DNA from 3 places in the Streptomyces sp. NPDC048612 genome. Region 3 is predicted to be linked to each of the others. Evidence: riboswitches for the same ligand, from Rfam matches in the RefSeq annotation. Region 3 holds a riboswitch; each other region holds the start of a gene.
The links. A riboswitch is a leader RNA that binds a small molecule or an ion and turns the genes downstream of it on or off. The one in region 3 is predicted to bind cobalamin.
Positions count from the first base shown of each region.

Region 1: linked by a shared signal. The riboswitch ahead of thiI (tRNA uracil 4-sulfurtransferase ThiI) and the one ahead of ACGFN2_RS30700 (cobalamin biosynthesis protein) in region 3 are both predicted to bind cobalamin.
Region 2: linked by a shared signal. The riboswitch ahead of ACGFN2_RS12180 (HoxN/HupN/NixA family nickel/cobalt transporter) and the one ahead of ACGFN2_RS30700 (cobalamin biosynthesis protein) in region 3 are both predicted to bind cobalamin.

Region 1 covers NZ_JBICVV010000005.1:56,054-60,354, reverse strand. The annotation lists gene ACGFN2_RS10490 (DedA family protein) at 1-223, shown strand, start outside; gene thiI (tRNA uracil 4-sulfurtransferase ThiI) at 287-1,606, opposite strand; cobalamin riboswitch at 1,777-1,995, opposite strand; gene ACGFN2_RS10480 (pyridoxamine 5'-phosphate oxidase family protein) at 2,188-2,649, opposite strand; gene ACGFN2_RS10475 (DUF1648 domain-containing protein) at 2,894-3,427, opposite strand; gene ACGFN2_RS10470 (hypothetical protein) at 3,511-3,636, shown strand; gene ACGFN2_RS10465 (alpha/beta hydrolase) at 3,633-4,301, opposite strand, start outside.
Region 2 covers NZ_JBICVV010000006.1:109,558-113,858, forward strand. The annotation lists gene ACGFN2_RS12165 (hypothetical protein) at 1-223, opposite strand, end outside; gene ACGFN2_RS12170 (MarR family winged helix-turn-helix transcriptional regulator) at 394-1,107, shown strand; gene ACGFN2_RS12175 (alpha/beta fold hydrolase) at 1,104-1,952, shown strand; cobalamin riboswitch at 2,020-2,266, shown strand; gene ACGFN2_RS12180 (HoxN/HupN/NixA family nickel/cobalt transporter) at 2,286-3,446, shown strand; gene ACGFN2_RS12185 (VOC family protein) at 3,565-4,065, opposite strand; gene ACGFN2_RS12190 (DoxX family protein) at 4,250-4,301, opposite strand, start outside.
Region 3 covers NZ_JBICVV010000027.1:4,480-8,780, reverse strand. The annotation lists gene ACGFN2_RS30705 (cobyric acid synthase) at 1-1,306, opposite strand, end outside; gene ACGFN2_RS30700 (cobalamin biosynthesis protein) at 1,409-2,440, opposite strand; cobalamin riboswitch at 2,594-2,743, opposite strand; gene ACGFN2_RS30695 (hypothetical protein) at 3,012-3,248, opposite strand; gene ACGFN2_RS30690 (inorganic phosphate transporter) at 3,271-4,301, opposite strand, start outside.

The DNA.
Region 1 (4,301 bases), on a different contig from region 3:
GCGCTACCTACCGGCACTGTTCGTCGGCGGAGCGGGCTGGGCGCTGGTCTACGCGACGGCCGGGGTCGGCGCGCTGAAGCTGCTTGCAAGGCTGTTTGCCGAGCAGACGGTGCTTGGTGCGGGCGTCGTCGCTGGGCTGCTCCTCGCGATGATCGGCGTGATGGTGTACCGGCGTAGAAGAGCTGCCTCGGTCAAGCGCAACACTGCGGCCGACGAGTCCTGACAAGGCGGGCCGCGTATTGACTGCAAGCCGGCCAAAGCTCTCTGCGTCGACGGCCCGCTCCGGTCATGAGGATGCCGGCCCGGACTGCTCCGTCGCACATACGGCGGGAGCAGGGCGGCCGGGCTCGGGGCTGCGGTCCGGGCTGTCCGCTTCGGGATGATCCGCCTCCTCGCCGGAGTCTCCCGGGTACATGATCTGGACGTCGCGCAGCAGGCCGTCCACCACGTCGTCCAGGTCGAGGCGCTTCTCCACCGAATGCAGGCCGGTCAGCCCGGCGCGGAGGGTGACCCGGGGCGGCGCGAGGAGCTTGCAGCAGTCCTCGTCCGGCAGCACGGAGATCTCCGCGGTGCCGATGGACCGGGCCTCGTCGATGATCTCCTGCTTCTCCCAGCCGACCAGCGGCCGCAGCACCGGCAGGGTTGCCGCCTCGTCTACGGCAGCCATGTTCGCCAGGGTCTGGCTGGCCACCTGCCCCAGGCTGTCACCGGTCACCAGGGCCTCCGCCCGGGTGCGGCCCGCCAGCGCGGAAGCGGCGCGGACCATCAGCCGTCGCTGGGCGACGACCTGGAGTCTGCCGGCCCCCGCGATGGCCAGTTGCTTCTGCGCGTGGCCCAGTGCGATGACGTGCAGCCGTCCATCGGGCTGGTAGCGGTTGAGTTCACGGGCGAGGGCGTACGCCTTGTACAGGGAGGCGGCGTTCGTGTACGGAGCACCGGTGAAGTGGACGAAGTCGCAGTGCAGTCCGCGGCGCATCGCCCGGTAGGCCGCCACGGGCGAGTCGTAGCCGCCGGAGAGCAGTACCAGGGCGCGTCCGCTGGAGCCCACGGGCAGTCCGCTCGGTCCCTGGTGACGGCTCCAGGAGACGTAGCTCTCCTTGTGGTCGATCTCGACCGAGATCAGTACGTCCGGGTTGGAGAGGTTCACCGGCAGGGGCCCCAGGGCTTCCCGGACGCGGGCCCCGAGAAAGCGCTCGAACTGGGAGGAGGTCATCTCGAAGTTTTTGTTCCGCCGCTTGACCCGCACCGCGAAACTGATTCCGGGCCGTTCCGTACGGGCGGCTTCAAGCGCCTCCACAGCCGTCTCGGTGATGTCCGGTACGGTGCTCGGAACGCGCAGGGCAGGCTCCACCGAGTTGAACCCGATCACCCGGCGGGCGCGCTCCACGAGGTCCTCCAAGGGAACCTCGCCGCCGAGTACGGTCACGTTCTGGCCGGACTTTATCCAGGTGGAACCGCCGATACCGCGCAGGGCGCCACGGAGATTGTCGTGCAGCCGCTCGGTGAACCGATGCCGGTTGCGGCCCTTGAGGAACACCTCACCGTGTTTGAGCAGGACACAGGGCCCGCTCGGGCGGGGTGCTCTGGGGGAGGGGATGGCGGGCATGCTCGGTTCGCCGGGCACGAAACTCTCCTTCGCGAGTCGTCGTGAGGGCCGGCGCCGGGCCGCGAACGGGGCGCGGGCCCGCCCGTCCCCGCTCTGCGCAGGGCTGGGTGGAACACACCACTCGCTCAGCGGTCCCGCTACCGGGACGCGTGGAACCGTGCGTGGTGATCGCACCCCGCACGAGCAGTGGCAGGTCTTCGGACTCGTGAGCACGCCCCGGAGGACGGGACACCTACTGGCCGTCGCTTCCCAGGTCACATGCGGGCCCAGTGCTTCAGGACGGCGATCGTTCCCACTCACCGCTGCGAGGCAGTCCCGGACTCCCACCGGGTTCCCCCTTGCGACACCCCGCCTGGCGGGCGGGGCGAACCAGCTGCCGGTCCAGGGTAGACAAGGCGGTGGGCTTGTCGTGAACCAGACCTTGACTGTCCGCTTTGGGCCAGGACAGTCGACTCAAGAGGCTGTCGGTTATGGGGGTGATGGGTCATTCTGAGAGGTTGGTTGGTGCTTCAACTGGTTTCGGGCTCAGCCGCGTCCGACGAGACGCGGCACAGGAGGCCGGCGGGCGAAGCCCCGGGGACCTACCCCAGCCATGCCCCGTCCCGCATCAGTACTCTGCCCCCAAGTTCCGTCTCCCCTCGCCAGGCCAGCACGGTCTCCGGCTCGATGCGCAGATACACGAACGCGGCTTCCTCGGTACGCGGGTCCCACCCGAATTTGTCAGCGAACCCGTCCGCCGCCTCGCCGGGTACACGCTCCGCCGGGAAGCGAATGGCCCGCCCCTTCAGGAGGACGACGTCGAACGTGTCCGGCAAGGCCAGGCGTACCCGCGGATCATCCCGGATGTTGCGCGCGGTCGCGGTGGCCTCACCGGTGCACATCCATACGGCGTGCCCGTCCCACCAGAACCACAGCGGTACCTGGTGCGGGCCACGGTCCGGATGAGCTGTGGACACCCAGATGTCCCGTTCCCTGCCGAGGCGTTCCAGCGTGTTGCGCTTGCGCTCCGACAGCTCGCGACGAGCGGTTCGCGTGGTCTGCATGGGCATCGACCCTAGCCAGTGGCCCCTGGCCCCGCATGGGGCGTAGGGCTTAGTTCCCGAGGCGGAGGCCGTTCAGGCGTCGTGCAGGAATCCGGCAACTCCGTTGTTTATCTGTGCTCTCGTCGTCGTCCCAGGCGAAGGGGCACCCCGAAGCCCACGCGGCGATCTCAGGCGTCTTCCAGAACACGCTGCCCCGGGCTGGGCCAGCGGATGAGCAGGTGGTGCGTCCGATGTGTTCGGAAGCTCAGTGCGCAGGTGCTCGGCGGTCGTGAACGGTGGAGGCGACCGTCAGAGCGGTTCCGGCGAGGATGGGCGCGATCATCGCGGTGAACAGCCAGCCGGATACCTCTGGCTCGGGCGCCGAACGCCACAGGACTGTGCAGCCGATCAGAAGCGACATGCCTACGCAAGCGTTGAGTGCCAGCAGCGCCCGGGCGGTCCAGAGGGCGGAGGCGCGTGTGCGAGGCCGGTTGAGCGACGACCTCACCAGCCCGTTGCCGAAGGGCGCAACGTTGTCCGGGAGTTCGGCACTCGGAGTGGTCCGCAGTGTCAGCTCCGCGCAGGCGGTGAGCAGAACAGTGACGCCGATGTGCACGAAGACGAGTATGAAGGCGCTACCGATGGATCGGTCGGTCCAGGCGTCGACCCCATCGGTGCCGATGTGCTGCGGTATCCGGCTCGGCAGATGCGGATAGCGGACGACGCCCCAAACGGACAGGGCGGTGAGGAGGGCGGCATTGGGGACGAGCCACAGGCGTACGGGAGAGGACAAGACCATGGGGCCGATTGTCCGGCGAACGCGTAAGGGTGGGTAGCCGTTTTACGGTGGTGAGCGGGCGGAGCGCGGCGGCCAGGCAGACGTTGACTGCTGAAAACCACACGGTCGCGATGGTCGGCGACGGCACCAACGACGCTCCCGCACTCGCCCTCGCCGACGTCGGCATCGCCATGGGCGCACACTCCTCCCATGCTGAAACGATCAGCTAGGTCTGGTCGGTTCCAAGGGCGTTGCGGAGGAAGGAAGTTGCCTGGTCGATGGCTCCGCGGGCGGCTTTGGAGTGACTCAGTGAGTTGAGCATCATGAAGTCGTGGACCGTGCCGTCGTAGCGCACCGTGGTCACCGGAACGCCGGCTGCTCGGAGCTTGGCGGCGTACGCCTCGCCCTCATCGCGCAGCACGTCGGCCTCGTCGACGATCAGCAGGGCGGGCGGCAGGCCGGAGAGCTGCTCGGTGGTGGCCTGGTTGGGAGACGCGGTGATCTCCGCGCGTTGGTCCGGGTCGGTCGTGTAGGCGTTCCAGAACCATTCCATCAGCTGGCGGCTCAGGTAGTAGCCGGTGGCGAACTGGTCGTAGGAACCGGTGTCCATGGCCGCGTCGGTGACCGGGTAGTACATCGACTGCTGTACGAACGTGACGTCACCGCGCTCCTTGGCCATGAGGGCGAGTGCGGCGGTCATGTTCCCGCCGACCGACTCCCCGGCCACTGCCATGCGCCGTGCATCCAGCCCCTTGGACGCCCCCTCCCGGGCGATCCACTGCGCGGTGGCGTAGCCCTGCTCGATGGCCACCGGGTAGTGCGCCTCGGGCGACGGCGTGTACTCCACGAAGGCCACTGCCGCACGAGTGCCGACCGCCAACTCGCGCACTAGGCG
Region 2 (4,301 bases), on a different contig from region 3:
CGGCGGTACGCAGCGCCGGGCCTTCCGGAGCCGTCGCCAGCGCCAGCCCGCTCACCGCGTCCCGCCAGGCCAGCGGACGCAGGGAGAGGCGCGTCGCCCACGCGGTCCGCCCCTCCTCGTCGACCAGCCCCGAGGGCCGCGCCAGCAGATCGGGCACCGCGGCCACCGCCGCCCCGTACACCGCCGTGGCGACCCCGACCGCACGCAACAGACCGACCTTCATCCGCCGTCCACCTTCCTCGCCCACCGACCGTCCGACACTGACCACAGCTGACCACACACGCCTCATCCCTCCCCTCCGCCTCCTCAACTCCATTCCGCGGCAGACCTCTTCCCAAACGACATCAGCGGTGTCATCATGACATCACGAGTGTCATCGAGAAGGGGGCGGAGATGGGCGCCGAGAGGGATACCGAGCGGGACACCGACCGGGGGGCCAAGCGGGATGCCGAGCAGGACGCCGAGAGGGATGCCGGCGCCGGAGAAGCTGCGGCCGCCGAGGATCTGCTGTACGGCGTCATCCGGCGCCTGTGGCCGCTGCACCGCACGGTCGTGCGCGCGGTGGAGCGCGAGCTGGCGGACACCGGCCTGACCGCCGGCGAACACGCACTGCTGGACGCGCTGCACACCGAAGGCCCGCGCACCGTCCCGCAGTTGGCGCGCGGAATGGGGCTCGACCGCCAGCCGGTACAGCGCCGGGTGAACCACGCGGCGGAGCTGGGCCTGGTCGTCACGGCCCCGAACCCCGCCCACCGCCGCTCCTCACTGATCCGGCTCACCGCCGAGGGCACGGCGGCGATACGCGGCATCCAGCAGTTCGAGGCGACGGAGCTGCGGCGACGGCTGGCCGACCTGCCCGCCGCCGACGTCCGCACCGCGCTGCACGTACTCGACCGGCTCGGCGAGGAATTCCGGCACCTGGCGAACGGCTCGCACGTTCCACGGGAGGAAACCGACAGTCAGGGCAGCCAGGACAGTCGTGATAGTCGTATCAATGAAGGCAGTAACGACGGTAACGGCAGTATCGGTAACGACGGCACGCCGGACGGCCGCGGCGGCAGACCCGCCCCGGCCCCTCTCATGCACGAAGGACGGTCAGGGGAATGACGCGGAGAATCACCGCCTGGTCCGAGATCGACAACGGCATCGTGCCGGTCGACGAGGGCGAGCTGTTCTACGAGACGGCCGGCTCGGGCCCCGCGGTGGTGCTGCTGCACGGCGGCATGCTCGACCAGCACATGTGGGACGAGCAGTTCACCTGGCTGGTCAACTCCGGCCTGCGCGCGATCCGTTACGACTTCCGCGGGCACGGCCTGTCCTCGACCGTGACCGGGGACTACGCCAACCACGACGACCTGTGCGCCCTGCTGGACGCGCTCGACGTCCCCAGCGCCGTCCTCGTCGGCCTCTCCCACGGCGCACGGGTCGCGCTCGACACCGCCCTCGCCCATCCCGGCCAGGTGACGGCCCTCGCGCTGGCCTCCCCGGGGATCAGCGGCCGGGCCTTCAGCGACCCCTTCGTGCTGGAGCACATCAAGGAGCAGGTGGCGGCGATCGGCACACCGGACGGCGCGGAGTGGTATGTCGAGCACTTCCTGCGGATGTGGGTGGACGGGCCGCATCGTGAGCCGTCCGCGGTGCACCCGGGGTTCCGCGAACGGATGCGCGCCTCGGCCGCGGCCAATGTGGAGGTCCATGCCGACGGCACGGGTGCCGGGATACCGCTGGAGGTCGGCGCCGCCGACCGCCTCGGCGAGATCCGGGTACCGACGGTCGTGCTCGACGGTGATCTCGACAGCAAGGACATCTCCGCCAACGCCCACGCGATAGCCCTGACCGTCCCGGGCGCCCGAAGAGTCCGCATACCGGGGGCGGCCCATATGGTCAATCTGGAGAACACCCCGCTCTTCGATCACGAACTGCACGCCTTCCTGTCGTCCCTGGACTACTGACCCACGGCGCGCCACTCCCCGTGGGCGGCTGCGAACCCCCACGCCCCTCGTGCCGCCGGGGTGGCCGCTAGAGTGGCCGGGCCGTGGTGCTCGGGAATCCGGTGACGGACCGTGTGGTCCCAGTCCGGAGCGGCCCTCGCCACTGTGATCGGGAAGTTTCCACCCCTTCCGCGGGCGCCTGACGCGTCCGCGGCGCCACTGACCGCAGCCTGCGGCCGGGAAGGCGGGGTGGAGACGGGCACCCTCCCCCAGGCTGCAAAGGGACAGGGTGGCAACCCCAAGCCAGGAGACCGGCCACGGCATCTCACGAAGTGATCCACGAGGTGCTGGAGCGTGACCGTCCGGATGGCCCTGTCCACCAATACTCCCAAGTCCCCTGCCCCCGCCGCGTTCCGCTGGCGCCGGCAGGACACCCTCCGCACCGCGGGCCTGATGGCCGTCATAGCCGGGCTGCACGTCGTCGCCTTCGGCGTGCTCTTCCTGCTCGTGGTCCCGAACCACTACGCCGTCGGCAGCCAGGTCTTCGGCGTCGGGCTCGGCGTCACCGCGTACACCCTCGGCATGCGGCACGCCTTCGACGCCGACCACATCGCCGCGATCGACAACACCACCCGCAAGCTGATGGCCGACGGCAAGCGTCCGGTCTCGGTCGGCTTCTGGTTCGCCCTCGGCCACTCCAGCGTGGTCGTGGCGATGGCGGCCCTGGTGGCCGGCGGCGCCCAGCTCGCCGGCACCCTGCTCAACGACGAGTCCCGTACGCACCAGATTTTGGGCACGGTCGGCACCACGGTCTCGGGCACGTTCCTCTACCTCATCGCCGCCCTCAACCTCGTCGCGCTGGCCGGGATCTGGCGGGTCTTCCGCGGGCTGCGCGACGGCCGCTACGACGAGGCCGAGCTGGAGCAGCGCCTCGACGCGCGCGGCTTCATGAACCGCTTCCTGGGGCGGTTCACCCGCTCCATCTCCCGGCCCGGCCAGATGTTCCCGCTCGGCTTCCTCTTCGGGCTCGGCTTCGACACCGCGACCGAGGTGACCCTGATGGTGATGGCGGGCAGCGGCGCCGCGGCGGGCCTGCCCTGGTACGCGATCCTGTGCCTGCCGCTGCTGTTCGCCGCCGGCATGAGCCTGTTCGACACCCTGGACGGCACCTTCATGAACTTCGCCTACCAGTGGGCGTTCGCCAACCCGGTGCGCAAGGTCTACTACAACCTCACCATCACCGGTCTGTCGATCGCCGTCGCCTTCTTCATCGGCACCATCGAGCTGGTGACCGTGCTGCACGACAAGCTCGGCCTCAACGACGCGCTGACCGGCTGGATTTCGGGCCTCGACCTCGACAACGTCGGATTCATCATCGTCGGCCTGTTCGTGGTGGTGTGGGCCGCGGCACTGGCCTACTGGCGGCTGGCCGGCGTCGAACAGCGCTGGGCCGAGCGGGCGGAGCGGGCCGGTGAGACGACCGAGCCGGCGGAACGGACCGCGCCGGGCGCCTGAGGCGGGCCCAGCCCCTGAGGCGGAGCGGGCCGCGCGCAGCGCCTGAGGCAGAGCCCCACCCCGGCCCCACCGACTCCACCGGCCCCGCCTCCTCGGCGTCCGGCCCGGCCCGGCGTTCTCACGTGGCGGAGCCGGCCGCGGCGCCCGTCTCCCGGTCCGGCCCCCAGCGCTCCAGCGCCGCTTCCAGATCGAGGGGCAGCAGCCGGTCCGGCAGGTCCGGGCCCGGCCAGTCCTCCCGCGGCACCCGCCACATCACCTCGAACTCGTTGCCGTCCGGGTCCTTGGCGTACAGCGACTTGGCGACGAGATGGTCGCTGGAACCCACCAGGGCGCCCCGCTCGGTGAGCCGGGTCCGGGCCTCGACGAGTGCGCGGAGCGTGCCGACCTCCCAGGCCAGGTGATACAGCCCGACCTGCCCGGCCTCCGGCCCCGGCGCGTCCGGCGCCACCGCGAACAGCCCCAGATCGTGGTCGTTGAGCGACCCGGGGGCGCTGAGAAAAGCGGCCCGCCCCGGCACCTCGACGTCCACCGTCAGCCCGAGGGCGTCGGTGTAGAAGGCCACCGACCGTGCTACATCGCGGACGTTGAGCACCGCGTGGTTCAGACGTCGTACGGACATGGAGCCCTTCTCCCGTCTCCCGGCCGCGACACCGCCGTGGCGCCGCCGCCTTCCCTGCCTCTGCTGTACCCCGCACGCCCCGCCCCTGCCCAGGGCCGGCCGGCCCGTTATGCGGCCCGACGGACGTCCTGTCCGTGCCCCCCCGGTGCGCGCGGAGCGAGGCGGCCGCCCCCGGGGCCCGTGGTCACTTCCGGACCAGCAGCACCCCGCCGGCCAGCACCACCCCCACCAGCAGC
Region 3 (4,301 bases):
CTTGGTCATCGGAGATGAACGCCTCGTCCCCGCCGCTCACTTCGGCGACGCCGTGGTGGATCTCGTACCCCTCCACCGGCTCGCCCAGCGCCGTACCGACCGGCCGCGCCAGCGTCTTCTCCGCCGCGAACCGCACCCGTACGGGCAGCAGCCCCAGCCCGTCGACCACGCCCGCCTTCGACTCGACCTCGTCCTCGATGCGCTCGCCCAGCATCTGGAAGCCGCCGCAGATGCCCAGCACCGGGCGGCCCTCGGCGGCCCGCCGGGCGACCGCGTCCGCCAGCCCGCGCTCCCGCAGCCAGGCCAGCGCCCGGACCGTGCCCCGGGTCCCCGGCAGCACCACCAGGTCCGCGTCGGCCAGCTCCTCGGCGCGGTCCACGAACCGCACCACCACGCCCGGTTCGGCGGCCAGCGCGTCCACATCCGTGAAGTTCGACATCAGCGGTACGGCACAGACCGCCACCCGCAGCACATCCGCCCCGTGCGGCGGGGCCACCACGCTCTCGCGCACCGCGCCGCGCAGCGACACCCGCAGGCCGTCCTCCTCGTCGATGCCGAGCCCGTGCGCGAACGGCAGCACGCCCAGCGTCCGCCGCCCCGTGAGGCCGCGCAGCATCTCCAGCCCCGGCTCCAGCAGCGTCACATCGCCCCGGAACTTGTTGACCAAATAGCCCGCGACCAGCGCCTGGTCCTCCTCGGACAGCAGCGCGGTGGTGCCGAAGAACGAGGCGAACACCCCGCCGCGGTCGATGTCACCGACCACGACCACCGGGATGCGGGCGGCCCGTGCGATACCCATGTTCACGATGTCGGTACGCCGCAGATTGATCTCGGCGGGGCTGCCGGCACCCTCACAGATCACCGCGTCATGGGTGCGCCGCAGCTCCTGGAGGCAGTCCGTGACCGTGCCGAGCAACTGCTCCTGCCTGCCCGCGTGGTAGCCGCGGGCGCTCAGCTCGCCCACCGGCTTCCCCAGCAGCACCACCTGGCTGCTGCGGTCGCTGCCCGGCTTGAGCAGCACCGGGTTCATCAGCGCGGTCGGCTCCACCCGCGCCGCGGCGGCCTGCATCGCCTGGGCCCGCCCGATCTCCGCGCCCTCGCGGGTGACGAACGAGTTCAGCGACATGTTCTGTGCCTTGAAGGGCGCCACCTTGACGCCCTGCCGGACCAGCCAGCGGCAGATGCCCGCCGTCACCACGCTCTTGCCGGCGTCGGACGTCGTCCCGGCCACCAACAAGCCACCGCCGAGGGCCCCGCCCGAACCACCGCCGACCGCCCCGCCGGCTGCCTTCCACCGCCCGTTCACCGGGTCCTCCTCCCGTTCACCGGGTCCTCCTCCTGAGCTTCGGGTCACTACACCCGCCCACCCCCCGAAGGGGGGTGGGCGGCGGGGAAAAAACGGACGGCCTCATACCGGACCCGCCCCACGCCCACGCCCACGCCCGCGCCCCCCGGCTCCCCGAGCCACCGCCGCCCGCGCAGCGCCGCCCGCCACGCGCGCCGCCACCGTCGTCACCAGCGCCAGCGCGCTCACCCGGCGGGAGAGCCGCACCGCCCGCCCGATGTCGTCCACCGCCACCGGCGGCGCCGCGCCGTTGAGCACCGGACGGTGCTCCACCCGCCCGCCGTACGCCAGCGTGCCGCCCAGCCGTACGCCCAGCGCGCCCGCGAACGACGCCTCCACCGGGCCCGCGTTGGGGCTCGGGTGCGCAGCGCCGTCCGCCCGCCAGGCCCGCAGCGCACCGCGCCGGTCGGGGCCCGCGAGCACGGTCAGCGCGGCGGTCAGGCGGGAGCCGGGCCAGCCGGCGAGATCGTCGAGCCGGGCCGCGGCCCAGCCGAAACGGCGGTAGCGCGCCGACTTGTGGCCCACCATCGCGTCCAGGGTGTTCACCGCCCGGAACGCCACCAGGCCGGGCACCCCGCCCAGCGCGCCCCACACCAGGGCGCCCACCACCGCGTCGGAGGTGTTCTCGGCGACCGACTCCACCACCGCACGGGCCATCTGCGGCCCGTCCAGCACTTGCGGATCGCGCCCGCACAGATGCGGCAGCCGCTCCCGCGCCACGTCCAGGTCACCCGCTGCCAGCGCCCCGCCGACGGCCCGCGCCTCCCGGCCCAGCGAGGTGCCGCCCAGCACGGCCCAGACCGTCGCCGCGGTCAGCGCGACCCCGGCGCCACCACGGAGCGACAGCGAAGAAGCGGAAGCCGAGCCCCGCACGGCGCGCTGCAGCAGCGCGGCAGCGGCGGCGGCACCGCCCGCGCACAGCACGGCGTGCGCCGCCCCGTAGCCGCGGTGGTCGCGCCACAGCCGGCGCTCGACGGCGCCCGCCGCCCGGCCGAACGCGGCCACCGGATGGCCACGCCGCGGATCTGCCGCGATCAGGTCGGTGAGAAAGCCGAGGGCCGCGCCGCACGCGTATCCCGCGTGTTCGCCGCGCACCGGATCAGGCCGTTGCCAGGGCGTGTCCGTGATGTCCCGCCCGGCCTCGAAGGAACCCTGCGGCGGTGGGCAGAGAGGATCTCGACGGGCAGCCGGGCATGGCGGTATGTCCTCACTCAGGGTCCGCGCCCTGGCTCGACGTGACGGCGACAAGAGTCTCCTGGCTCCCGGATCGGCGTGTCCTCCGGCCTTCCAGTCCCGCGTACGTCGATCACGTGTGCGCGGCGGACCGTGGCCCTCGTCGGAGGAACGCTCCCCGGTGACAGTGGCGGGACCGCGCCGGATTCACACCGGACTTCCTCAGCTGTCGCCGAATGGCTCCGGCAGTCCACCACGCACCGCGAATGCCCGTCAACTCACCCTTGACCTGCGACGCTGCCCTGTGGCAGGCGCTGTGGCGCACACCACAGCGCGACGGCGACGTCATCGGCGGCCGCCCGCACGCCCTCTGATCCCGCATCACCGTCCGCTGCGCGCCGGCCGGGGCGGCCCACGGACGAGGCGCCCGGCGGACGACGGCTGCTGCCGCGGTCCGCCGGACGCCTCGTCCGGTCCGTCGTGTCCGGCTGTGTCAGCCGGCGACGATCAGATAGATGCCGTAGGCCACCGCGACCGCGCAGAGCGCGAAGGCGGCCATCGCGCCGGCCCGTGCACCGGTGCCCGGTACGGCGACCGCGGCCGCCGCACCCCCGTGGCCGGTCTTGCGGGACGTACCGGCGATGCCGACGGTGAACAGGCCCACGATCCCGACCGTCACACCGAGGGTGACGCCGAAGACCTGGCCGAGAGCTGCCCAGTCGATGCTCATGGAGTTCCTTACGTGATGACAGCTAGCGGGTGACCGTCGCGGCCTTGGCGCGCGGGGTGGTGGGAGCCTCGGCCGCCGGTGCGTCGGCGGTCTCCGGGGCGTCTGCTCCCGGGGCCTGCTGGCCGGCCGGGGGCGGGGAGACGGTGCGCAGCGCGGCGGTGACCACGCCCGCCGGCTCCGCTGCCGGGGCTTCGTTGACGTTGGTGTGGTCGACCGGCTTGCGCCGGGAGGCGGCCCAGATCGCGCCGCAGATGCCGAGTCCGAGGACCGCCACCGCCGCCACGCCCCAGTCGCCCTGTCCGGCCAGGAACGCGGCACCCGCCGCGACCGCACCGGCGGCCGGCAGCGTCAGGCCCCAGGCGAGGACCATCCGGCCGGCCGTGGACCAGCGCACCACGCCGCCCTTGCGGCCCAGTCCGGAGCCCATCACGGAGCCCGAGCAGACCTGGGTGGTGGAGAGCGCGAAGCCGAGGTGGGAGGAGGCCAGGATGGTGGCCGCGGCGCCGGTCTGGGCGGCGAAGCCCTGCGGCGGCTGGATGTCGGTGATGCCCTTGCCCATCGTGCGGATGATCCGCCAGCCGCCCAGGTAGGTGCCGAGCGCGATGGCGAGACCGGCCGAGGCGATGACCCACAGCGGCGGGTCGGCGTGCGGGGCGACCACCCCGCCGGTGATCAGCGCGAGCGTGATCACACCCATCGTCTTCTGCGCGTCGTTGGTGCCGTGGGCGAGGGAGACCAGGGCGGCGGAGGCGATCTGGCCCGCGCGGTAGCCCTTGGCGGTGTCCGCCTCGTCGCGGTTGCGGGTCAGCCGGTAGGTGAGCCGGGTCGCCGCCATCGCGGCCAGGCCGGCGACGACCGGGGCGGCCACCGCGGGGATCAGGACCTTCATCACGACGGCGTCACCGTGTACGCCGTTCGTGCCGACGGACACCAGGGTCGCGCCGATCAGACCTCCGAAGAGGGCGTGGGAGGAGCTGGAGGGGAGACCGGCGAGCCAGGTCAGCAGGTTCCAGACGATCGCGCCGACCAGGCCGGCGAAGATGACCTCTGGTC